DNA from 2 places in the Virgibacillus sp. 6R genome. Region 2 is predicted to be linked to the other one. Evidence: riboswitches for the same ligand, from Rfam matches in the RefSeq annotation. Region 2 holds a riboswitch; the other holds the start of a gene.
What was found. Region 2 has a riboswitch for lysine ahead of BKP57_RS03310 (Na+/H+ antiporter NhaC family protein). Riboswitches for the same ligand answer to the same signal wherever they lie in the genome.

Region 1: another riboswitch for lysine. It lies ahead of dapA (4-hydroxy-tetrahydrodipicolinate synthase); the one in region 2 lies ahead of BKP57_RS03310 (Na+/H+ antiporter NhaC family protein).

The regions. Positions count from the first base shown of each region.
Region 1 covers NZ_CP017762.1:3,702,920-3,715,529, reverse strand. The annotation lists gene BKP57_RS16875 (creatininase family protein) at 1-78, opposite strand, end outside; gene BKP57_RS16870 (phosphotriesterase family protein) at 132-1,124, opposite strand; gene BKP57_RS16865 (PTS ascorbate transporter subunit IIC) at 1,716-3,011, opposite strand; gene BKP57_RS16860 (PTS sugar transporter subunit IIB) at 3,052-3,324, opposite strand; gene BKP57_RS16855 (PTS sugar transporter subunit IIA) at 3,329-3,769, opposite strand; gene BKP57_RS16850 (BglG family transcription antiterminator) at 3,798-5,909, opposite strand; gene BKP57_RS16845 (lactonase family protein) at 6,800-7,837, opposite strand; gene BKP57_RS16840 (CueP family metal-binding protein) at 8,327-8,866, shown strand; lysine riboswitch at 9,774-9,953, shown strand; gene dapA (4-hydroxy-tetrahydrodipicolinate synthase) at 10,068-10,964, shown strand; gene BKP57_RS16825 (2,3-butanediol dehydrogenase) at 11,494-12,543, shown strand.
Region 2 covers NZ_CP017762.1:689,965-702,574, reverse strand. The annotation lists gene BKP57_RS03335 (BCCT family transporter) at 1-232, shown strand, start outside; gene BKP57_RS03330 (universal stress protein) at 642-1,076, shown strand; gene BKP57_RS03325 (sulfite exporter TauE/SafE family protein) at 1,494-2,312, shown strand; gene BKP57_RS03320 (bifunctional metallophosphatase/5'-nucleotidase) at 2,327-3,718, shown strand; gene yunB (sporulation protein YunB) at 3,925-4,698, shown strand; lysine riboswitch at 4,746-4,924, shown strand; gene BKP57_RS03310 (Na+/H+ antiporter NhaC family protein) at 5,080-6,639, shown strand; gene BKP57_RS03305 (hypothetical protein) at 7,675-8,142, shown strand; gene BKP57_RS03300 (sodium-dependent transporter) at 8,777-10,309, shown strand; gene BKP57_RS21885 (methionine/alanine import family NSS transporter small subunit) at 10,311-10,415, shown strand; gene BKP57_RS03290 (M23 family metallopeptidase) at 10,472-11,431, opposite strand; gene BKP57_RS03285 (YhcN/YlaJ family sporulation lipoprotein) at 11,673-12,212, opposite strand; gene BKP57_RS03280 (YutD family protein) at 12,365-12,610, shown strand, end outside.

The DNA.
Region 1 (12,610 bases), 1.7 Mb from region 2:
TCCTACTGGTAAAATCGCAATACTTGAGGATGTAATCTTTTCTTTTACTTCATATGAATTTTCATATTGAAATTCCATCATACACACCTTCTATCACATTGTTAAAAACTCTCACCATCAAAACTAACCTGTTACAGTTTAAATGTAAAACACTTGGCGGGATTGTTTACAAAGAAATCCTTTACTAATTCTTCTCCAGCAAAGCCTGCTTGATCTGCTTCATTGATAAAGCGTGGCACCCATTTCCCTAATATATTTTCCAAGCCTAAACCGTAATCATAATGCTTATAATATGTTTTTCTAGCAGTATCACCACTGACTAGAATTTGCTTTCCGTAACCTTTCTTAACTAATTCTAAAATGCAATGAATACGTGTACTTTCGGGTGCATATTTTATTTTAGATATTCCATCAAATGACAATAGTGCTCCAGTTTTGGCTACTTGTTCGTGGTAAAAAGGGTCGGGATTTCGATCCATATGCCCAAAGCTAACGTATTCTAATGACACATTCTCAGACTTTAAAATTTCAATCTGTTCTAGTGCCATTGTCCCGGCTTCCGTATGGGAATGGACGGGGGCTTTTGTTTCGTGATGAGCTCTAGCTACAGCACGAATTGTTTTTTCTTCTAAGGGTGTAATTCGATTATATCCGGTTCCAAATTTCACCTGACCTCCTGGAATATTCGTTCCTTCCAGTCCTTCTTCTACTTCACGAATAACGAAATCCGCTAATTCATTAATACTTTTCGCCTCGATCCATTCATAAAAAGTGGCATAATCACCGATGACTGGCTTTAAATGGTTAGGAATGTTTGCTGCCCATAAAAAGCTTTTATTAAATCCAGCTGTTCCAACAATGGTAATACCTGTTTCTTCGGCAATTTCTTTTACCGCTTTTACATCTCTGCCATAATCAATGGCTGTAGCATCGACAATCGCTTCGCCACCAAGTCGTTTAAAATCTAACACATCTTGCTTAGACTTCTCTTTATCATCAAGCAAAAGATCATCTACTTCCTGTTCCACCCAATATGGGGGGCGACAAACAATATGTTCATGGGAATATGTGAAGCCTAGTGTTTTTGGATCAATATCGCCATGAAATGTACGGATAAAGCTCATTATCAATCAGCTCCTCTAGTTAAAAATGGACTTTAATTAAATTACATGCATGGTTAAACTTTAATCAGCAGGAGTTCCTCTTCCATTCTCTACTAAATCCCCTAAAGAATTTAGCTACCGTTAGTTCGCTCTTAGGCTTCTTTGTAACACCTACAACTCTTAAAAGTTGGAGTCTTACGGTAATCTACATTCGGGATAAAGCTTTAAGAAGTTTAAAAGCTAAAATGGTGAATTTTAAAATTACAGGAATTCCAAGAATTAAGGTGCGGGGCGCCCGTTTAGCAACATAGCGAATGGAACGAATCAACTAAAGATAAAGGAATCCTGCCACTAAAACTGGGGTATGCCAACGTCTGGAGACAAGCCCGTTTTTAGTCGGCCTATTTCTTAGCGACGAACCGATGAGACCTTATCGTAGGGCGCATTTCTAAAGTCGCATCGTTGCTGGGCTTGCGCCGGACATAGCTATTCGGTTATTTTGTTATCCCCAGGCACCTCATTTATGCTTTCTTATCTTATAAAAACACCTTTCAAAAGGAAGGAGGAACAGAAGCCTGTTCCTCTATATTTATAAATCATAATCCCTCTTAATTAAAAGAATAGCTGGGATAAGAAACGAATAATTGGACCTAATAAGAACATATCCGAATCCGCTGCCCACATAGCTGTATCAGGAATCGTATCCGAAAGAAGCATTTTTACCATGATAAATTGTCCCCAAGCTACAACGGTTGAAGTAATGAATCCTGCCATTAGTGCACCACGAACTCCCCCGGTAGCATTTCCAAATACACCTGCTGTTGCTGCATGGAAGAATAATACGATCATGGTTGGAACGAATACATAACCAACTGTATTACCTAATACGACGAGCCAGATTAAAGCACCTACAAAAGCTCCTAAAAACCCTAGAATAACGGCATTCGGTGCATAAGGGAAAACAATCGGACTATCTAAAGCAGGCTTTGCTCCAGGTACAATTTTTGTAGCAATCCCTTTAAATGCTGGGACCATCTCTCCAATAAACATCCGAACCCCTAATAAAACAACGGCAATACCAGCTGCAAATGTGAAAGACTGAATAATAGCATAGATAATAAAGTTCTTATCTCCTGCTGCAGCAATTAATTCTTGTGCTCCTGGGGTATCTTTAAATGATATAATAATGGCACCAACTAAAAATAATAATCCCATCGTAAGTGCAGTAATAACGTTCGAATCCCTTAAAAATTCTAATCCTTTTGGTAATTTAATCTTTTCTGAATCATTATCTTTGTTTCCAAGTACTTTACCAGCTAACGCACCCAATAAAGCAACTGAAGCAGAAGTATGCCCTAGTGCGATATTATCGTTGCCAGTAATTTTCCTCATAAATGGTTGCGTTAAAGCAGGTTGAATTGTCCAATACAATCCCATAAATATACTTAAGAATATAACAAGTTTTGAAAAGGAAATATCACCAGCCGCTTGAACAACTACACCTGCAAATATCGTGGTTGTCCAAAACATCATATGACCTGTTAAATAAATATACTTTAATTTGGTAAATCGCGCTAAGATAACGTTAATGACAAATCCTAACGTCATGGCCAACGTTACTGCACTGCCATATTTTGCATTAAAGCCTTCTTGACCCATAAATTCACCTAGTGGCTCTGCAGATAAATTAAAGACTTCTTTCCAAAGCGGTTCGAACACGGTTAATGCGTTTACAATTACACCAGAACCCGCACTAATAATTAAAAATCCGATAATAGCTTTAAAAGTTCCGCTAACCGTTTGGCTGGCTGATTTTTTTTGGAGCACTAACCCTAAAAGAACAATAAAACCCAATAAAATAGCAGCTTCTCCAAACACGTTTGTGGCAATCCAAATAATAATATCCATTGCTCATTCCTCCTATTATTTTGTATTGAAACCTCTTGCTTTAAGAGGCTTCAATGTTGGCTTTTACAGCTTCGTTAATTTCATCCATATCAAAATAGTTGTTCACAATAACAATTTTTGCTTTATGCCCTTGTAAGCTTTCTGCTAGTTCATTACTTGTAATGATATAATCGGCATTCATGCTGGAAGCAGTCGATACGTCTGTATGTTCCACATCCGCACGTATCCCCATGTCCCCAAGCGCCTGCTCAACGTTCATTTTCAAAATTAAGCTTGTACCTTGTCCTAAACCACATACTGTTAATATTTTCATTTTGTTATCTCTCCATTCCAATTGTTTTTTGAATTTCATCTATTGTCGTTGCTTGTAATAACTGTTCAATATTCTGCGGGTCATTTAGTAAAGACGTTAATTTTCGCAGCAATGATAAATGCTCAGCGCTGGAAGCAGCACCTAAACCAAATACTAGACGTACTGGATCATTAATAGCATGCCCAAACGATATCGGTTCCTTTAGCTGCACTAACGAAACAGCCGCTTCATTCACCCCATCTTCCGGTCTTGCATGCGGAATCGCGATTTGAGGAGCTAAAACAAAATAAGGACCGTTTTTTTTATATGCCTGTTTCATTGCTTCAATATAGGATGGTTGAATCAACTGATCTTTTAGGAGTAATTGACCAGCAGCATCTATCGCTTCCTCTGCATCATTTACTTCTACATTCAGCTGTATTATAGTTTCTTCTAAAAATTTCATAATATGCAAACACCTGTCTTTCTATCTGTTATGCTAATATGCTTTGCGAATACTTTGTAATTAATTCATAAATAATAGAAATGTCATCTGCCTCCATCACAAGATGCTTATTATTCTTTTCCGAAAACAATTTCGTTAATTGTGCTAACGCCTTTAAATGCTGTTCATTGTCTTCAGAGGCTAGTACAACAATAATGGAAACATCTTTCCCTAATAAATCAACGGGTTGTTGCAAGCAAAGCATGCTAAGCCCTGTTTGATAAACATCCTCAGATGGGCCGGCATGTGGCAAAGCAAATTGATCAGAAATAACGATGTAAGGACCATTTTCGTAAATTGCTTCCAGCATTTTATCTATATACCCCCGCTTGATATATCCTTCATCCAGCAATGGTTGTGCAGCGAGTCTAATCGCTTGTTGCCATGTAGAGATACTTTCTTGTAATTGAACACGATGCATGGGCAATAACTGTTGCAGATTCTCTTTCTTAGATCTGCTAATTGCTTGTTGCGGAGTATATAGAAACCTTCTTATTTCTTTACGTAAAGCTTCCTCATCTTTAATAGAAGCATACCGCTGAACAATGTCTAGCAACGAGTCGACAGAGTATTCTTTTCGAGTACCTACACCAAACATGCTATTTACATTTTTCAACAACTGCTCCTTCTCATCATTATTTAATACAGGACTAACAACAAAGACAGGTACTCCTCGATCAGGCAGCGGAATCGTAGAAACGATGAAATCAACAACTAAATCCATTTGCTGATATTCTCTTAACGAAGAAACCCCATGAATTTTCACATTGGAAAAAAGCGTTAATAATTGGCTTTCTAGAAGTTTAGATGTTCCTAAACCATTTGTGCAAACAATTAATAATTTCTTTGGTTTTTCTTCAAGGATAACTCCTTCTCTCCGAAGCCATCCGCCAAAATGAGTAGCGATAAATGCAATCTCATTATCATCTACTGTTTGCTCAATAAGTGCCTCAAAATGCTTCATCACTTGTTTTGTAATATGAAACACTTCCGGATACGTTTGTTTGACAGAGTCACGTAACGTATTCTCCAGTTTTATTCCATATTTAATCCGATAATAAGCAGGCTTTAAGTGCAACAGTAAGTTTTCCATAATTTGTTCCGGTTCGTCAAATTCTACGGCAGCATACAATTGAAAATCAGTAACCATTTTTTCCACAACATCAATCAATGATTGCATCACACTGTTTTCTTTATATGGCGTTAAATCATAATTCACTTTGGCACTAAGCAAATATTTAGCAAAGTAGTAGCTTTCTTCTTTTTTATCAACTGCGTTTGTAATGTTTGCAAACAAATGCTGGCATAATCTTTTTACTCCTAAATATATTTCCGTTGTTTCTATTATTTCCTTCTCGATGGGGTCCACTTGTACAGTAGCTCCTTGCTCCATTCGTTTAATAAAGCAATGAAACCAAAGTACTAAACTGTTTAACACATCATCAATAATTTCAATATTAAATTGCTTCTCATATTCAGCCAGAAGATGATGGATGTGATGAAGTGCTTTCACATCGAATATCGAATACGTTTGTGGCAGATCTGCTCCATTTACATGCGGCTGATCTAACAAGCTGTACCAATTATCCGTTGGCGTGACAATAGAAAGATACTGGGTAATTGTTTTTCTAACATCCATTTCTTTTCCTAGTATATGGTACCCTTTCTTTCTATCGGCATACATTTCTAATTGATCAAACTCTATTTCTTTTTTTATCGTTTTTATATCTTCCAGTACAGTATTTCTGCTTACTTGAAAAAAATTTTGTAAATCTTCAAGAAAGTAAGGCTTTGAACTACATGCGATATGCAAGAAAGTCCACGCTCTGCGTTCTTCTTTTGTATATTCATAATAATGATCTTGGACAAGTACATAAGTCTTTTTCAATGTTTGTTTTGTACTTTCATCCAAGTAGAAACCTTCTGTCCTAACTTGTTTCACACTATCTAAGCCTTGCTCCTTAAGCCAGTCATTAATCCTGCCTATGTCATTGTAAATCGATCTTCTCGAAACACGAAATGCTTTCGAAAGCTGCGTACTGGAAAGATAACCGTCTTGCTCGACTAACATTTTTAATATTGCCATACTACGTTGATTCATGATTTTCCACCTGCCATCTAAGGAAGTAGTAGTATGTCTTAATTTAATTATAAGCAAACATCTTTATTCACATAAGACCAAATTCATCACAGAAGTTTGTGCAACAATTGGACGGACAAGGCATTAATCTCGAAAAGCAAAAAAATCTGCACAAACTGTTCCAAAAGACTCATGAAGGCAATAAAGTGAACCCTTCATCACCGGTTTTTTCAATTCTCACGGATGATTAGATAAAGTGAGACTTCTATAGTAGGGTTTTTCATTCATCCCCTACTGATCGTTAGTACCGTAATGGTATGACCTCAAGGCCGCTTACGAAATAAGCATTTAGGTGCTGTTATCTCCAACTTATTCTTATCGCAGTACAGATTATCCAAATTCTTACAGCACCTTATATGCGGGATAAATAAAACCGACATTCGACTTGTAGTCGGCCCCGCCTAGCTTACCTCGCAGCATGGAAGGGTAGCTCCTATTGCCAGTTAATGCGAGATAAAATAGTGAACATCGACGATTTCTCTGTGAACTTCGTGCAACCTCGCTGGAAACTCTGACATTTAGTCGTGAACTCAATTCAGTCTTGCTGAAAACTCAGGAATATGACCAAGTTTAACCTTTTTCAGATAAAAGAAGCGAAATATGATAAAATGGCTCCCGATATAGGTAACATGACTATTTTCTGATGGGAAAATTTTGTTTGCATCAGTCCAAAGCAATACATAACTTATCTGAATTGGTTATGCGTTAACCAAAAGGCTCTGCAACATTTAATCAATTAGCTGCTGAATAGTTAAACACAAAAAGCAAGCTTATAATCTTTGGTGATAATAAGCTTGCCGTTTTAAACTGATGTTAAGGTCTAAACTTCAGTTACACTAGTTATATCAATATTAATTTAAAAATTTCACACAAACTACTTCTGGAACTTCTACGACAGAGTCCAATTGTGTTAACTTTCCAGTCTGCTGATCACGTGCAAATAAAACTAAATTACCACTGTGCTGATTAGAAGCAACAATAAATGACTCACTAGGATCTAACACAAAATCACGCGGCCATTCCCCACCTGTAGACGTAAACTCTACAAAGGTTAGCTTATCGGTTTTAGGATCAACCTCAAATAGCGCAATGCTATTATGTCCTCGATTTCCAGTGTAAACAAACTTTCCATCTGAAGATATATGAATTGCACTAGCATCGTTCGTATCTGTAAAATCTGCTGGTTTCGCTAGAATGGTCTGCTTTTCAGTGAAGCTTCCTGTTTCCGCATGATAGTCTATAACAATGACTTCAGAGCTTAATTCCGTAAGTAAATATGCTGTTTTTCCATTTGGATGAAATACAATATGACGTGGACCACTTCCTAGTTTTAACGTTAGCGTTTGATGACGCTCAAGTTGATTGCCTGCGATTCGGTAGGTTACCAGTTCATCCGTCCCTAAATCACAAACGACCACATAGTTACGCTCCGGCGTAAATCCGGCGAAATGGACATGTGACTTTTCTTGACGCTCATGTGGACCACTACCGGAATGTTGGATAAACGATTCAGCTACTAATGTTTCCTCAGCTGTAAAAGAGTATAGCCCCACCTCTCCTTTATGATAATTTCCAGTTACTAACTTACCTTTATAAAAAGACAAATGACAAGGAGACTTCCCTTCCGTTAGTTGTTCATCTAACTTCGTTAACTTTCCTGTTTTAGGATCAATTTTATACGCTTGTACTCCACCGGATTCCCCATCTTGTGCAATGGAGAACAAATAACGCTTATCATCACTTATGGTTACATAAGTAGGACTCCCTACTTCTGCAGCAACTTCCACTGCAGTTAATTTTTGTGATTGTGGATCTAATTCAAAACGGTAGACCCCCTTGCTTGTTTTCCGAGTGTATGTTCCTGCATAGCCAACATAATTAATTGTCATGGTGATACCTTCCTTTTTAAAAGATATATATACCTAAAGTCTAAGCGTAAATCTATAAAAAGTAAAACACGAAACCAGGAAAACTATATGTCATGTCTGAGCTCGTTTTTCTTCGTCTTAACTTGTTAGTGAAACAGGCTAAGTTCTACGTAGGACAATTATAGCAAACTATATCAAATACGAGGGAGTTAAGTAAGTTGCCGGCTCCATTTTATGAACGATTCCTATTATTCTTTTATAAAATAAATCTTAAATAAGTTAGGTTTTCCAATTACGCCCATTGACTGACACAAAGGTATGAACAAATCGGGTATTTGACTACAGTTAAATCTTCCACTAACTTCTTAGGTTTTATCTTTTACTATTAAAGTGCAAGCTTTACTTCTAATTAGGTGTAAGATAGATTTACAACCAATCTGGATCCCCAATTTGCCAATTGATTCATTACTCCTTTATTTGATATACTTTTTAATAAAGGAGGTAAATTGAATGAAAATAAAATCAATTATATTCATGATGTTAATTTTACTATTTGCGCTAGTTGCATGTAGTAATGATGATACAGAAAGTAAAAATGTAGAAGAAAATGGTAACAACACTGATATTAAACAATTAGTAGCTGATTATAGCACGGATAAAAAAGAAGCTGATTCTGCTTCTATTACAGGCAAAGAACTGATTGTAAGTACATCTGGAGAAAAAGAAAAAACATACGAGCTACCGAAAGATGAATTTTTCGTATCTATCGCTCCGTTTGTTGATCAAACACACCCTTGTACATTCCATAGTCTAACAGGCTGCCAAGGAGAAATGGTAGAAAAAGAATTCGACGTATATATTGAAGATGAGGACGGGAATGTAATTGTAGATAAAAAGGTAAAATCGCTGGCAAATGGATTCATTGATTTGTGGGTTCCGAGAGACAAAAAATATGATATAACTATTGAGCATGATGGTAAGAAAGTCCAATCTGAATTTTCAACATTCGCAGAAGACCCAACTTGTCTCACCAATATGCAGTTAACGTAATATATAGATTGGTGGGGGAAGTTAATTGCTTTCAAAAACTGTGATCCTATGTTCAGTTATAATATTGGAACGATTGGAACTGTTTAGCAATAAGTTATTGAACTATAAGAAAGAGGCGGGGACATAAGCAAATACTATATAGCAAAAGCCGAACAATTAATTTATCATTGTTTGGCTTATTTGCATTAAAAAATTTCTATCACCGCTATGTCAAAATACTTCGCTTCTACGGGCGCGGCCTTAGCTTCCTCGGAAAGCAAAAACCGCTTTCCTGCGGGATCTTCAGCTCGCACTGTTCTCACAGGAGACTACATATTTTGACTACGCTAAAACTTGCGTATACACAATTATCGATTTCTTGTTTTTTTAATCAGCTGCTTTAGTTATGTCCCATCGTCTTTATCTACCTTTTTCTAAATGAGTACCTACTGGAAATAGGAGTACTAAACCATCAAGCAATTAATGATGATATAAAGTGAATCTTCCATCAGTAGGGGTTTTCATTCATCCCCCACGGCTTGTTAGTACCGTAATGGTATGACAAAAAGGCCGCTTAGGAAATAGGGCATTTAGGTGCGGTTATCTCCCACTTAGTCTTGTTGCAGTACACAGATTATCCAATTCCTAAAGTGAGAGTCTTACAGCACTTTATATACGGGATTAAATAGAAAGCAAAGTCTATTAAAAACATCACTGTACTAGTATACGAAAGTAATTGCTTATTCTTAAATAACAGCTTGTAAACATTCTTTGCAATTTTACCTACAAGCGTTTTTGCAAGGTCTAAGCAAATAACGCTACTTTTCAACCTTACTATCCAAACTGAATATTGAAGCCCTTGCATAGATAGTAAAAATCTGCTATAGTACAGACAACCGAATATATTCCTGTTTCAATATTCTGTTGAAACAAGGATAGAGGCGCGATGTTCAAGAGTACACTATTAGAGGATAATGAGGTCCTTAGAAAATAGTGAAAAGGGGACCTCGCCGAAGTTGTGGAAAACTCATTGCTTCTACAGCTGGTTCTGCTATTGAAAAAGTACAGAACTGTCATATAGGTGACTATATGGAGGGCTATCTGACGCATGAAGCTAATAAATGTTTCAAGCAGCAGCGATTTGCCGTCGTTGCTGCTTTTTTGCGGAGAAATCTAGTGGCCTTCCCACCTACACTATCATGTAAACAAAGGGTGTGAAGTAATGAATTTTGGCCAAGTTGTTACTGCTATGGTGACTCCATTTGACATTGAAGAAAATATTGACTTTCGTGCTGTGGAAAAACTCGTAAACTATTTAATTGAAAATGGTTCAGATAGCTTAGTCGTTGCCGGTACGACCGGAGAGTCTCCAACACTCTCCAATGAAGAAAAAATTACCTTATTTAAACATGTCGTTGAAATTTCTAATGGAAGAGCAAAAGTAATTGCTGGAACAGGTTCCAATAGTACAACAGCTTCTATGGAATTGACTAAACAAGCGGAGACAGCCGGTGTTGACGCAATTATGCTTGTTACACCATACTACAACAAGCCGTCTCAAGAAGGTATTTTTCAACATTTCTCAACTATTGCCAGTGCAACCAGTTTACCGATTATGCTTTATAACGTACCTGGTAGAACAGCAACAAATATAGAGGCAGATACTATTATTCGTCTGTCACAATTACCGAATATCGTCTCAGTCAAGGAAGCTAGTGGTGATTTGGATCAAATGACAACCATCATCCACAACACTCCCGACAATTTTAGCTTATATTCTGGAGACGACAGTTTAACACTGCCTGCTCTTGCCATCGGAGCAGATGGGGTCGTTTCGGTAGCTTCGCATATTGTAGGTAATCAAATGCGGGACATGATACAACATTTTAGAAGCGGAGACGTCACTACTAGTGCAAAACTACATCAAAAATTACTCCCGATTATGAAAGCCATGTTTGCTCAGCCAAGTCCCGCTCCAGTTAAAAGCGCCTTAAATCTACTAGATGTGGCTGTTGGCGGTGTGCGAATGCCGATGCAGCCGTTAACGGAAAACGAAGTGGAAATGCTAAAGCAGAAGCTTCATGCTAGTGGTATTTTGAAGGCTGGAAACGGAACATAGTTAGCATACGAAATTTTCTTGAAGGCAGCTATACTATAGGTAGATGACTAGATATGGAGTCCATATTACATGGATAAAGAAATGGGGTAACTCTTCTAAAAGTGCCTCATTTCTTTTTTTCATACACTACATATTAAAATTCAGCTTCAAGATAAAGTGCATTTTGAGCAGTAGAGATTTTATTATTTCCCACTCATTGTTTGATGAACAAAATTAAACTTTGACTTGCAGTTTTACTCTCAAGCTTTCCTCCTGTGTTCATTTCGTAAGATGGAAATCGAGGTCACAATTAAAATACATAGAGCCTCTATTTAGTAAATGAATGCAGTATATTCCCTGCATCAAGCTGGTACTGCCCCCCTTCTAATTCAGAAAAATTTCTCTTTTCGCTACCCATATACTGACTTTGTGAACATTTTGTTACATTATTGTAAAATCAGACAAAAAAGTGTCGGAATTTGTAAATTTAAAGTACAATAGTTGCGGAGTCAGTTTTGTAAAAAAATTTTTTTTGGGGGAGAACAACATTATGAAAGCAGCAGTATGGTATGGACAAAAAGACATTCGCGTAGAAGAAAGAGAACTAAAACCTTTAAAAGACACAGAAGTTAAAGTAAAGGTTGCATGGGCTGGTCTATGTGGCAGTGACTTACATGAATACGCAGAAGGTCCAGTTTTTATTCCAACAGAAAAAGAGGATGAGTTAGCTGGCGGTATTGCTCCACTAATAATGGGACATGAATTTGCTGGTGTTGTTGAAGAAGTTGGTGCAAAGGTAACAAACGTTAAACCTGGTGATCGCGTTGCTATCAATCCAACGATTACACATGGCAATAAATCAGAAGATCTTGATCCATACGACGGATTTTCTTTTGTAGGTTTGCATAGAGATGGTGGTTTTACTTCTTTTGCAAATGTACCAGAAAACAACGTCTACTTATTACCAGAGCCATTAACTTTACAAGACGGCGCTTTAGTTGAACCTACTGCAGTTGCAGTACAGGCTGTAAAAGAAGCTGAATTAGAATTTGGTGACACCGTTGCGGTATTTGGAGCTGGTCCAATTGGTTTATTAACTATCTTAGCAGCAAGAGCAGCTGGAGCAAGTAAAATTATCGCACTTGACTTATCTGAAACACGTTTGAAAAAAGCGAAAGAAGTTGGAGCAACACATGTTATTAACTCAGGAGAAACAGATCCAGTAAAAGCTGTTTTTGATATTGTTCCTGAAGGGGTTAATGCTTCATTCGAGGTTGCTGGTGTAGCGCCTACTTTCAAACAATCCATCGAAGTTACCAAACCTCGTGGTATGATGGTAATTGTGTCTATTTTTGCTAGACCAATTGAATGGAATCCTATGCAACTAACTGAGAAAGGTGTAAAAGTTACTTCTTCTATTGCATATACACCAACATCGTTCCAGCAAACCATCGACTTAATGGCTGGCGGCCAATTAAAGCCACAATCCATTATTACTGGACAAATTCAGCTGGATGACATTGTAGATAAAGGTTTTGAATTATTATCTTCTGACAAATCACAAGCTAAAATCTTAATTGAGCTAAGTGGCGAAAAATAAGCAATAATCGTATATAGATTCTTAAACCATAACAGCACTTAGTGGTTAACCTAACTGCTATTGTTTA
Region 2 (12,610 bases):
GGAAAATATGAGCAAAGTAGAGCCGTCTAAATATTTACGGATTATTGTTGCTGCTGTTATTACTGTGCTCGCTTTAATTTTAATGCGAATAGGCGGTTTGCCACCTCTTGAGGTTGTATCCGGGATGATGGGTATACCGATTATTATCATCCAATTTTTTACGATATACGCTGTAATAAAGATGATCGATGAAGATAAAGCCTGGAAGACAAATGTTCGTGAAAAAAAATAAACATTCTCATATTTCTTCTAAGTCAAGCCCCTTTAGCAACGGCGCTAGAGGTGCTTGATTTGCTATCTTTATCATGCTGTAAGACCTTCCACTTGAGAAGTTGGATAAACCTGTACTGCAATAAGTCAAGCGAGGATACCACACCTAAATCCCTATTTCGGAAGAGGTCTTGGTCCGTACTATTACGGTACGAACATCAGTAGGGGATGAATGAAAAATACTACTGATTGAAGATTCACTTTATAGAACTTATGAGAGGTAAACAGGTTTAAGTATGAAATTACGCATTAGACATAAAAAGACTTAATAGCTTATCTATTGTATCCGCTTTATGGGCTTGTTAAAGTTATCCAGTAAATATGTTATGATAAACATGGGAACAAAATGCTCATGAGGGGGAGAAGTTATAATGGCTGAAAATATTCTAGTAGCTTATGATGGATCGGAATTAAGCAGAAAAGCAGTTGAAGAAGCGAAAAAGCAGGCTAAACTTGTAGAGGATGCTGTGGTACATGCTGTGACTGTTATTACACATGCTGGACCAACTGCCAATGCTGCACTTGCACGCAGTTTTATGGGGGATATGGCAGAGGAAATACGTCCATCGATGGAACGTATTCGTGAAGAATTTGAAGCAGAAGGAATTAACTGCAAGGCAGAGGTGCTGTTGGATTATTCTTTTCGTAATCCAAGTTCTCAGATTGTAGAGTATGTCAAGGAAAATCAAATTGACCTTATTATTCTTGGTAGTCGCGGCCTTGGTGGAGTAGGAAGACTTCTGTTAGGAAGTGTTAGCAGCCAAATTGTTCAACGTGCCGAATGTAAAGTGTTAGTAGTAAAATAAGACGAGGAAGAAATACAAGGAGAGCCCCCTGGTTTTTTTCACGAAATAAATAACTTCTCAATATGCTGAAGTCAAGCAATCCGCTGATGAACAATATAATGCTAGAACTTCAGACATTATTAACAAATACGTAAAGAATAAATTCGTGCACGGACAATTTGCTTAGACGGAGATTGGCAACGTTATACCTGCTGAATAAAGCTTTTTTGCGCTGTATGTAAGCTAGTAAATAGTTTAATTTAACATACAGCTCTTTTATTGTTCAAAAACAATTGCTTCAATCGATTTACAAGTAAAGCTGGAATCTGTAAACAAATCATTTATTACAGTATCATGTAAGGGTAGAGGAAAGTTCCTATTTCTAAAAATCAGTGCTAGGATAGAAAAAGAGGATAGCTTTCTGAGGAAGGGATAAAGATGGTATTTGTCATTTGTATCGTTATAGGGATAATAACTGCACTGGTAGGAGCTTTAATGGGGCTTGGGGGAGGAATTGTACTTATTCCCAGTTTGTTAGGTTTACATCAGTTTTCAGAGGCATTTGCATGGGCAACGCCACAGGCGGTTGTTGGTATTTCCCTTGTTGCGATGGTGTTCACAGCTTTATCATCATCTATTGCTTATGTGAAAACGAAACGGATTGATTATAAAGTAGGTTTATGGCTTATATCAGGTAGCATTCCTGGTAGTATTCTTGGGTCATGGCTCAACCAGTTTATGGATACAGAACCGTTTTTACTTTATTTTGGTCTGGTAATGATTGGTGTATCTGGGTTGTTTTTTGTAAAACGAAAAGTAACAGCAACTCGAGTTAAACCACAAAATAATCGCGTTCGTACCTTTGATATCGATGGAACAACATATCATTACCAATTTTCTCTCTGGATTGCAATCCTGCTATCTTTATCTGTAGGGGTGTTATCAGGTTTATTTGGTATTGGTGGTGGATCGATTATGGTTCCAGCTATGATTCTTATATTTGGTATACCCGCACATGTGGCAACAGCGACATCCATGTTTATGATTTTATTTATAAGTCTAATTGGAGCGGGGACACATATTGTATTGGGACATCTAGAGTGGATGTATGCGTTATTCTTTATCCCGGGAGCCTGGATCGGTGGAAAATTAGGTGCTATGATCAATCAACGTTTATCTGGAAAAGCACTTGAATGGATTTTAAGAATCGTATTAATTATAATTGGTATTCGAATGATTTTTCAAGGGCTAGCATAAGGAGTATTTTTTAAATGGAAGAACAAATCTATTTTTATTATACGAATGATTTACATAGTAATTTCGATAACTGGTCTCAAGTTTCTTACTTTTTAAAGCAGGCAAAACATCGCTGTCAAGCTGCAGGTGACTCTTGCTGGACAGTAGATATTGGCGATCATATGGATAGAGTACATCCAATAGCAGAGGCTTTTAAGGGGAAAGCAAATGTTGCTTTACTGAATGAAGCTGGTTACGATATAGCTACCATTGGTAACAACGAAGGCATTACTATTTCCCATGATGAACTTGTTGCATTATATGAGGAGGCAAGATTTACAATAGTTTGCGCTAATTTGCATTCAAAGGAAGGCGAAGCCCCCGATTGGTTACAGTCCTATACGTTAGTTACTTCTGAACACGGAGTTAAAATTGCCGTAGTTGGTCTTACGGCACCGTTTAATGCGTATTATGAGCTGCTTGGCTGGTATGCTTCTCCTCCTTATGAGCAGTTGGAGAAAATATTAGGTACTATCAAACGCCAAGCAGATGTAATTATATTACTGTCTCACTTAGGATATAGTGAAGATTGTGAAATAGCCCGTCGCTTTCCTGGTATTGATGTAATTATCGGTGGACATACCCATCATTTGTTACGAAATGGTGAGCTTGTGAACCATACACTTTTGTCCGCTGCTGGAAAACATTGTCATTATATCGGAGAAGTAATCTTAACATGGGATCATAACCAAGGCAGATTAAAACAAAAGCAAGCATATGCCACTAATATTACGCATCTGCCAAAGGATTTGGATACAGAGAAATTGCTTACAGCTTATCAAGAACGTGCTGAACGCATATTGGCTAAGCCGGTTGCACAATTATCCTCTCCTTTAGAAGTTAATTGGCGTAAAGTGACTCCTATTTTACAAGCTTTAACAGATGCACTCAAGCGACAAACAAATGCGGACTGTGCGATGTTAAATGCGGGGGTGTTGTTGGAAAGCTTGCCTGAAGGAACAGTTACGTACGGTGATATTCATCGTATTTGTCCACATCCAATTAATACTTGTGTCGTGGAATTAACAGGTAGTGAGTTGTTAGAAGCTATTCGTTCTTCGTTGACAGAGGAATTTATCGAATTTGAGTTAAAAGGCTTTGGATTTCGTGGGAAAATGATTGGTAGAATGGCTTTTTCCGGGTTAACACTGCAAATGGAGGAATTAAAAGACAGAGCTCTATTTGTGAAACAAGCATTTCAAAATGATGGAATTCCTTTACAACCAGATCGTATTTATACGTTAGCTACTGCTGATACATTTACCTTTGGCAGATTAATCCCTGAAATTGCTCGCTCTGAGGTTAAAAACTATTATTTACCGGAATTTCTACGAGACATATTGGCACAAACATTACAAAGCATGTAATGGCGATGAATGTAAATCCATTCATGATAAAGGATTATTAGCAATTGTAAATCCATGGAGAGAAATGGAATCACTATTTTATTTCGTAGCTTACGACGTAATGAAGCTCACAAAGAAAGTGAATATGTTGGTAGGATTAGTTAGGAGAGAATTTTTATTCTAATCCTCCCAGAGCAATCATAGACTTGCTTTGAGGGGGCTTTTTTATGAGAAAACGACCAGGACGTAGAATACGAACAGATTCTCCGATGAAAATAATCTTACTGATGACCTCAGTTGCTTTTGTCATTTTGACCTCCCTTAGTATTTTAATTGTTGACAAAGGAATCACCCCTCCTTTAATGGATATAGCCAATCAAAAAACGAGAGAGTTTGCGACACGTACCATTAATGAAGCAGTGAAGTCAACAGAAAATATTAGCTTTGACGACTTAATGGAAGTAAGCTCAGAAAACAATGTATCTATTGTGGGTTGGAAATCAGCAGCAGTGAATCGGGCGCTTCGTGCGGCTACAAAACGAGCCGAATATTTTCTATATGGAATGAATAAAGGTGAGACATTAGATACAGATGACCCGGAAATGCCACCACAGGATTATGGGGATACGGCGGATGAATTGGCAGACAAGGATCCTACTGTAGTTGAAATTCCCATTGGTCAGGCTACAGGAAGTACCATTTTAGCAAATCTTGGCCCAAAAATACCAGTCCATTTTGAAATTGTTGGCAGCATTCAATCAGATGTGGAATATATTATGAAAGATTTTGGAATCAATGCCGCACTGATTGAAATATATATACCGGTCACTGTAAATGCGCAAATCGTTGTCCCTTTTAGTACTGAATCTGCTGAAATTAGTACGAAAGTCTATGTAGATTCTCGCGTTATTATGGGAGATGTACCACAATTCTATGGAGGCGATGGTGAAAGCGCGCCAAATATTTCGATTCCCAAGGATGACTTGAATCAGAACAATTAATTTGCTATAATGATTTTTATAAATAGAATATTTCAACCTTATCAGATCGGTGAGGTAGAGGTGCAGTATATAAGAGTAGTCTGTTGGAGGATGACAACAATGAAAGCAGATGAAAGGATGTATTGCCGAAGCATAATAAGTGTCAAGCTTATTATCGCTGGTATGCTTTTGAATAGGAGGTATACTGTCATGCAGCAAGCAACATGCATGGAGAACTACTGATCGAAATGGAGGATAACGTATATTGCAAAGACAATGGTAGGTTATTTTCTATCGTTGTCTTTTTCTATGTGAACGGACGATACTTCCGTTCACTTATCCTATTTTCCATCAACAGTATGTTTCCTTGCTCGATTGCAATTTAAAGTGGAGGTAAACGGAATGGAAGGAACAATTTTTTCACTTATTCCAGCTGTTTTAATGCTGGTGCTCGTCCTCTTAACGAGAAATGTCTTACTATCTTTAGGAACAGGAATTATAGTGGGAGCTCTGCTCATCCACGATTTCTCAATTTTAGATTCGCTTAAAGAAATCTGGATGCAGTTTTATACCCTTTTCGTATCATCTGATGGCGCAATAAATACAGGGAATGTTCTATTGCTGACGTTTTTACTGTTATTAGGAGTAATGACTGCTTTTCTACAGGCTTCTGGAGGGAGTCAAGCATTTGGCGAGTGGATGATTAAAAAAGTAAAAACGCGCTCAGGTGCACAAGCAATGAGTGCAGTGTTAGGATTAATTATTTTTATTGATGATTATTTTAATAGCTTAGCTGTTGGCCAAATTGCTCGTCCATTAACAGACCGCCATAAAATTTCCCGAGCTAAACTGGCTTATATTATTGATTCAACGTCTGCTCCAGTAACGGTAATTTCACCTATTTCCAGCTGGGGAGCTTATATTATCGGCATTATGGGCGGGTTGTTTGCTGCAAATGGAATTACAACATTGGAGCCATTAGAAGCTTTCATCAAAATGATCCCCTACAATTTATATGCCATCGCAGCGGTCATATCTGTTTTTTTAGTTGCTTATTTAAAAGCAGATATTGGTCCAATGCGAAAGCATGAAATACGAGCCATGCAGACTGGGGAGCTAATTGATCCAAAACAGGATAAAGTACCTGGGGATTTAAGCGATACATTCACACCACATCAGGGAGGTAAGATATACCATTTACTGGTGCCAATTGGAGTCCTTATTGTTGCTACAGTATCTTCTATGGTGATTACAGGAGCGATGGCGACAGAAGAAAATGTTAATATACTTACCATTTTTGCGAATACAAATGTAAACTTATCCTTATTTGCCGGTGGGATTATAGCGGTATTAACCTCATACTTGTTTCACATGGGTCAACGAAAGCCGAGAAACTCCAGTTTGAAAATTGTTTTTGAAGGTGCAAAGACGATGATGCCAGCCATTTACATTTTGTTGTTAGCTTGGATGATTGGTTCTATTATTGGAGTATTGGAAACAGGAGAATATTTAGCAGGTATTGTAAGTGATTTGTCGCTAAATCCTGCTTTTCTGCCATTTTTGTTCTTTATTATTGCTGGTTTTATGGCGCTTGCAACGGGAACATCATGGGGAACGTTTGGAATTATGTTACCAATTGCAGCAGAAGTATCAACGATTACGGATATGGAAATGTTGATTCCGTCTATGGCAGCGGTATTAGCTGGATCTGTTTTCGGCGATCATTGTACCCCGATATCCGATACAACCATTTTATCAGCTACCGGAGCAGGAGCAAATCATATTGATCACGTCATGACTCAGCTTCCATACGCATTTATTTCTGCATTTGCTGCTTCCATTGGATACATTCTAGTTGGTTTTACAAATCAAGTGATTCTACCATTGGCTGTATCTCTGTCCATCATTATCGCATTTACTACCATTATTCATTTTATGAAAAACACAAGGACAGAAGAATAAGTAAGAAGTACCCAAAGGGACTGGGACATAAGCAAATGCTATATAGCAAAAGCCGAACAATCCATTTATAATTGTTCGGCTTATTTGCATTAAAAAATTTTTATCACCGTTATGTCAAAATACTTCGCTTTCGTCAGCTTCCTCGGAAAGCAAAAACCGCTTTCCTGTGGGATTTTCAGCTCGCGCTGTTCCCGCAGGAGTCTACATATTTTGACTACGCTAAAACTTGCGTATACACAATTGGCGATTTATTGTTCGTTTTTTTAATCAGATAAGAAACGATAAAATTAGATGCTTGGGGATAACGAAATCACCGAATCGCTACGTCCGGCGCATGAGCCCAGCAACGATGCGACTTTAGAAATGCGCCCTACGACAAGTCCTCATCGGTTCGTCGCTAAGAGGAAAGCCGACTAAAAACGGGTTTGCCGCCCAGACGTCGGCATACCCCTGTTTTAGTGGCATGATTCCTAAATCTTTAGTTGATTCGTTCCATTCGCTACGTTGCTAAACGGGCGCCCCGCGCCTTTGTTCCACTATAGGAACACGTATTACTCCGTTCAATCTTACTCCTTCGTTTATTTATTTTTAATTATATAAAATTTTACCCTTCATATATTTATTGTATCACAATAATTATCCTACTCAAAAATAACAATGTCACGAAAACATCCATAATTTTCAAAGCTAGTCACCGCAAATAAATAATGTCATTCCAATCAAATACTTTATCTGTAATTCCTAACTATTGGGCAGGAGTTAGTTTTTTTCTATCACCCATAGTTATCGGCAAACAGAAATAATCGTAGGTTCGTAAAATAGTGAAAGCATGTGGAGCATATTTCGGACTAAAGTCCGCGGTTACCATCATTTCTGGATGATACGATAAGTCTTTCGAGAATAGAACTTATAAAATTCACTTGACATTTCTCTGTTCTGTGTGGAATACTTTTCCTGTAAAGGATATATTATCCTAATAAAGAAAGCGGATTAAACAATTAATTCTAATTATTAAAAATATAGAGGATGGTTAACATGTTTACTAAAACCGAAAATTTTATTGGTATGACTGTTGCTATTATAATGTCCCTTGTGATAGTTACTTTTATTGCCTCTGTTTTTATTTTCATTACATATGGAGTTGTGTATTTATTATCATATTTACCTTTTGTTGATTTTCATTACTATTCTAGCTTCTGGTTAAATGTATGGTATTTCTTCGGCTTTTTAATCTTAAATATTTTTATGCTTTTTTTAAGTGAAATGGTAACTTTTATAGATAGGAAAGATAAAAAAATAAGGTCATTAGATGATTTAGGACCATCTAACTTGATTGAATGGATTAAATTTCTCATTGTTTTTGTTATTTACATGAATGTTTTTAGTCTTATATCTGAAAGGCTTGAAGCTACTATAATTGGATCAACATTAATCGCTGTTTTTACAGTTTTAATTTTTTGGTTCATAGGTAAAGCTATAGATAACTTCGTTGATAAAAAATGAATTTAACACACTAGTATGCTCCCTTTAAAGTAGCCAGGTTTAAAAATAAAACTTGCTACTTCGAAGGGAGTTAATTTTATGTCCAAAAAAGGTCATACTAGTGAATTTACACAAATGGTATTAGATGGATATGAAAATAAAGGATATAGCTTTAGATGTATTTATAAACGTATGCGTACATCACACGACTCTTATGAATTAGAAGGAAATCGTAAACAAATATGAAGGGAAGGTTTCATAAGAACCTCTTCTAATAAAGCCTATTCAAAGGAAATAAAGGCTGTAGATAGCATATGTGCTTATTATATCAGACTTTTCTTATATGCGTGTAAACAAATTTAAAAGTTTTGGCTAAAAATAATGAAAATAAAAGCACCGCTTTTGGTAAGCTCTATTCGATTATCATTATTCTCTACTTTGATTTTGACAGAGTGAAATGGTTAGAAAACGAGAATGCGGTTGTTTAGAAGGGATATATGACACGAAGTTACGCCATAGATAATGCAATGAAAATATTTTTTGACATATGCATCAAGTACCGTTATAATACAAACATAAATATCTGAAAAAACTAAACTTTTGGAACATTCCTCATTCCCGACTGATAGGATGAGGAAGAAAGGAGGAGGAAAATATGGCATTACGTTCTCAATGGGGAACAAGAGCAGGTTTTATTATGGCTGCGATTGGTTCAGCTGTTGGATTAGGCAATATTTGGCGTTTTCCAGCTGTAGCATATGAAAATGGTGGCGGAGCGTTCTTTATTCCTTATCTGTTTGCATTGCTAACAGCAGGTATTCCCATCCTGATTATGGAATTTACTATGGGGCATAAATACCGGGGGTCCGCGCCTCTAACGTATCGAAAAATGAACAAAAAAACTGAATTCATTGGCTGGTGGGCTGTTCTTGTAGCATTTGTTATTTCTACCTATTATTCTGTCATTATTGCCTGGGCAATAGCTTATGCATATTTTTCCATTGACTTGGCCTGGGGGGCTAATACGGAAACATTTTTGTTTAACGATTATTTAAAAATGGTTGATCCTGGTCAGGTGGGCAACTTGGTTCCTGGAGTTCTCATACCACTGATTTTAGTCTGGTTTGTCGTCTTATTTATTTTATTCCGAGGTGTGAGGAAGGGAATTGAAATTGCTAATCGCATTTTTATTCCAGCATTAGCTATTATATTTCTAATTATTGTTATTCGTGCTGTAACATTAGATGGAGCTATCCAAGGGTTACAAGCCTTTTTTGAGCCGGATTTTAGCAGTATCTTTTCTGGCGAAGTATGGGTGGCTGCCTACGGGCAAATATTTTTTAGTTTATCCATTGCATTTGGGATTATGATTACGTATTCTAGTTATTTATCAGAAAAATCAGATATCACAAACAACGCCTTTATTACTGGATTTGGGAATTCAAGTTTTGAATTACTTGCTGGTATAGGAGTCTTCTCTGTGCTTGGTTTTATGGCTACGCAATCAGGCGTAGCAGTAGATGAAGTTGTTTCTGATGGCGTAGGTTTGGCTTTTGTTGTATTTCCTGCGATTATTAATGAATTTCCAGGCTTAAATGGTCTATTTGGTTTCTTGTTCTTTGCATCCTTAGTTTTAGCAGGTTTAACCTCATTAATGTCGCTTACGGAAACGTATGTTGCGGGAATTTCCGATAAATTTAATATTTCTCGTAGGAAAGCGGTTATGTTTGGTGGAGGCTTAGCTGCAGTTATTTCGCTTATTTACGCAACGCAAGGTGGCTTATCTTTTCTGGATACAGTTGATTATTTTATTAACCAGTTTGGAGTTGCATTACTAGGTTTAGTCGAAGTTGCCTTGATTACTTGGGTGCTTCGTCAAGTTAAAAATTTAAAAAATCATGCAGATGAAATATCCGATATTAAGCTTGGCTGGTGGTTCCCAGTAAGCTTAAATGTGATTACACCACTAGTGTTAGGGTATATGATGTTTGATTTATTACGTTTGAATTTATTGAAATTATTTGACACACCGACTGGAAATTATGCTGGCTATTCAGACACGTTTATTTTATTTGCCGGCTGGTCAGTTGCTGGTGTAGCACTTATAGTAGGTATCGTTATGGCTGCTACAAAGTGGCGCTCTAAAGAGGCAGATAGCGGTTATTCCGATCAAAAGGAGGCTAAATAACATGACTGCAAGTGCTATTTTTGTAATGATTTTAGGCATGGTGATTATTTGGGGTGGACTCACAGCAAGTATTACTTATGCTGTGAGAAAGTCACGACAAAAATAAATTTTGCAACAGCACAAAGCCAGTTTGCTTTGTGCTGTTGCAATTTTAATTCACCACTAATCTTTTTGCTTGGCCATTCGTTCCCATTTTTTTAAATAAGGATATGGATCAAAAGACCATTCGCTATATCCATTATCTTTATACATTCCATAGTGGAGATGTGGGGGGAATTTTCCTGATGTGCCAGGGGGACCATAACCAGTCGAGCCCACTCCGCCGAGTACATCTCCTGGCTTCACTACTTTTCCTACTTCGATATCATCCTCGTATCCACTCATATGCCCATAATAATGATAAATATTGTATATATCTCGAATTCCGATTCGCCAGCCACCGTATAAATTCCACCCCATCATTTCAACAACCCCATAGGTTGTCGACTTAACAGGAGTGCCATAATCGGCAAAAATATCGGTCCCTTCATGAATTCGTAATCCACCAAAGCCTCTGCGATCTCCCCAAGTGCTTCGGTAGCTATAGTTATAGGAAGTAGATACAGGAAAATCTCGATCCACTAATTGAATGCCTTGGAATTTTTTGAAAACCTTAGCTGTATTCATGATCGTTTGAACCGTTAAATCCCGATTGTAATAATTCCATAATGCGATTTTAATATCATCCTTTGTTTGTCCATACGTAAGGATATAGTTTCCCATCGTATATAGGATATCTTCAGCATTACTTGGATCTGCTTTTTGATCCCCGTTGCCATCTTTTCCATAGCCATTAAAGAAATCAATTAACCGCTCATCCGTAATCATGGCTGCATTTCCAAGTCCAAACCAAGCTTCAGTAGGTATTTCAATGGAAATAACTTGCTCATCATTCGTATTCTGTTTCGCATTTCGTTCATAATTGTCGATGGCAGCATAGTAGTACCAAGGTATTTGCGTGATTGCTTCTGTTTTTTTAAACAAGGCCATTCTTTTTTCATATATAGAATCGTCACTAGCTTTTACAACTGTAGGAGCAATCACAAGAAAAAGTGTACATATAAAAACTGTTATTGTAATCATACGTTTGACATGCAATTTGTTTCACCCTTTATTTTCCATTTCTATACATTAACTTATTATTTGTTGTGTTTAACTTTTCCATATGTGCTTTTTAATATGCAAGGTAATGGATAAGTTCAAGCAATTATTTAGTGTATATAAGTTTTAAAGGAATGGAAAACAGATGGGGAAAGCGAATTCAAAATAATAATCTGTTAAAAACAAGGACAAACGAAAAATTACGCTTGTCCTTCCATACGAGTTATTTTGATTCTTCCATTTGTTGAATGATTTTTTCAATTGTATTATCGTAGTCGCCCTCTGTAGTCGTCGAATTATGCAAGCTTTGGATATCATCAATAAGGTTCGTGTTATCGGTGGCATAGATATCAAAATAGCTAGGCATAATGGATGCGGCAGTCTTTTCTGCTATTTGGGTTGCTTTTTCTTTATCGGTATCGTTTGATTTCTCATAAGCAATCAGCACTTCTTCATCCGTAACCAATGTAGCCACTTCTTCGAAAGCGTCTGCTCTTAACATCGTTCGCGTAATCATATCTGCCATTCTTGTACGATCCATTCGCATAGAGCGTTGATCTTCGGTGTCATTATTAATTTGTTCTTTTGAATAACGAACATAGCCTAGTCTGTTATCCAATTCCTCATCAGCGGGAGCTTGTAATTCGTTATTTGGATCAAGTTGATTTTGAATACGGTCTCTTTCATTTGTAGCGGTGTCATTATCCATGCAACCGGTAGCTAAAAAGATTGCAGCAAAACCAATTGGAACTATCTTCTTCATTGGAATAATTTCCCTCCATTCTATAACCGATTTCCTCATTCAAGGATCATCATTAGTTTGTTTACTCCATTAGAAAACATACTGTATTTTTCTGGAGCCTTTTGAGAAAAGGTGTTAAACTGAGAAGATAAAGTATCGTGGGGGGAACACGTATGATTGAACTTTTTGGAAAAATGTATGAACTGGTTGAAGATCATAAAGGTGGATTTCAGGAAAGTGTTGTAAAGGAAAGATATTCCGACATTCTAGCTAAGTATGATTATATTGTTGGTGATTGGGGATATGATCAATTACGGTTAAAGGGTTTTTATGATAATAAGCATGTGAAAGTTCCAGTCGATGCGAAAATTAATGCTCTAGAGGATTATTTATATGAATACTGTAATTTTGGTTGTGCT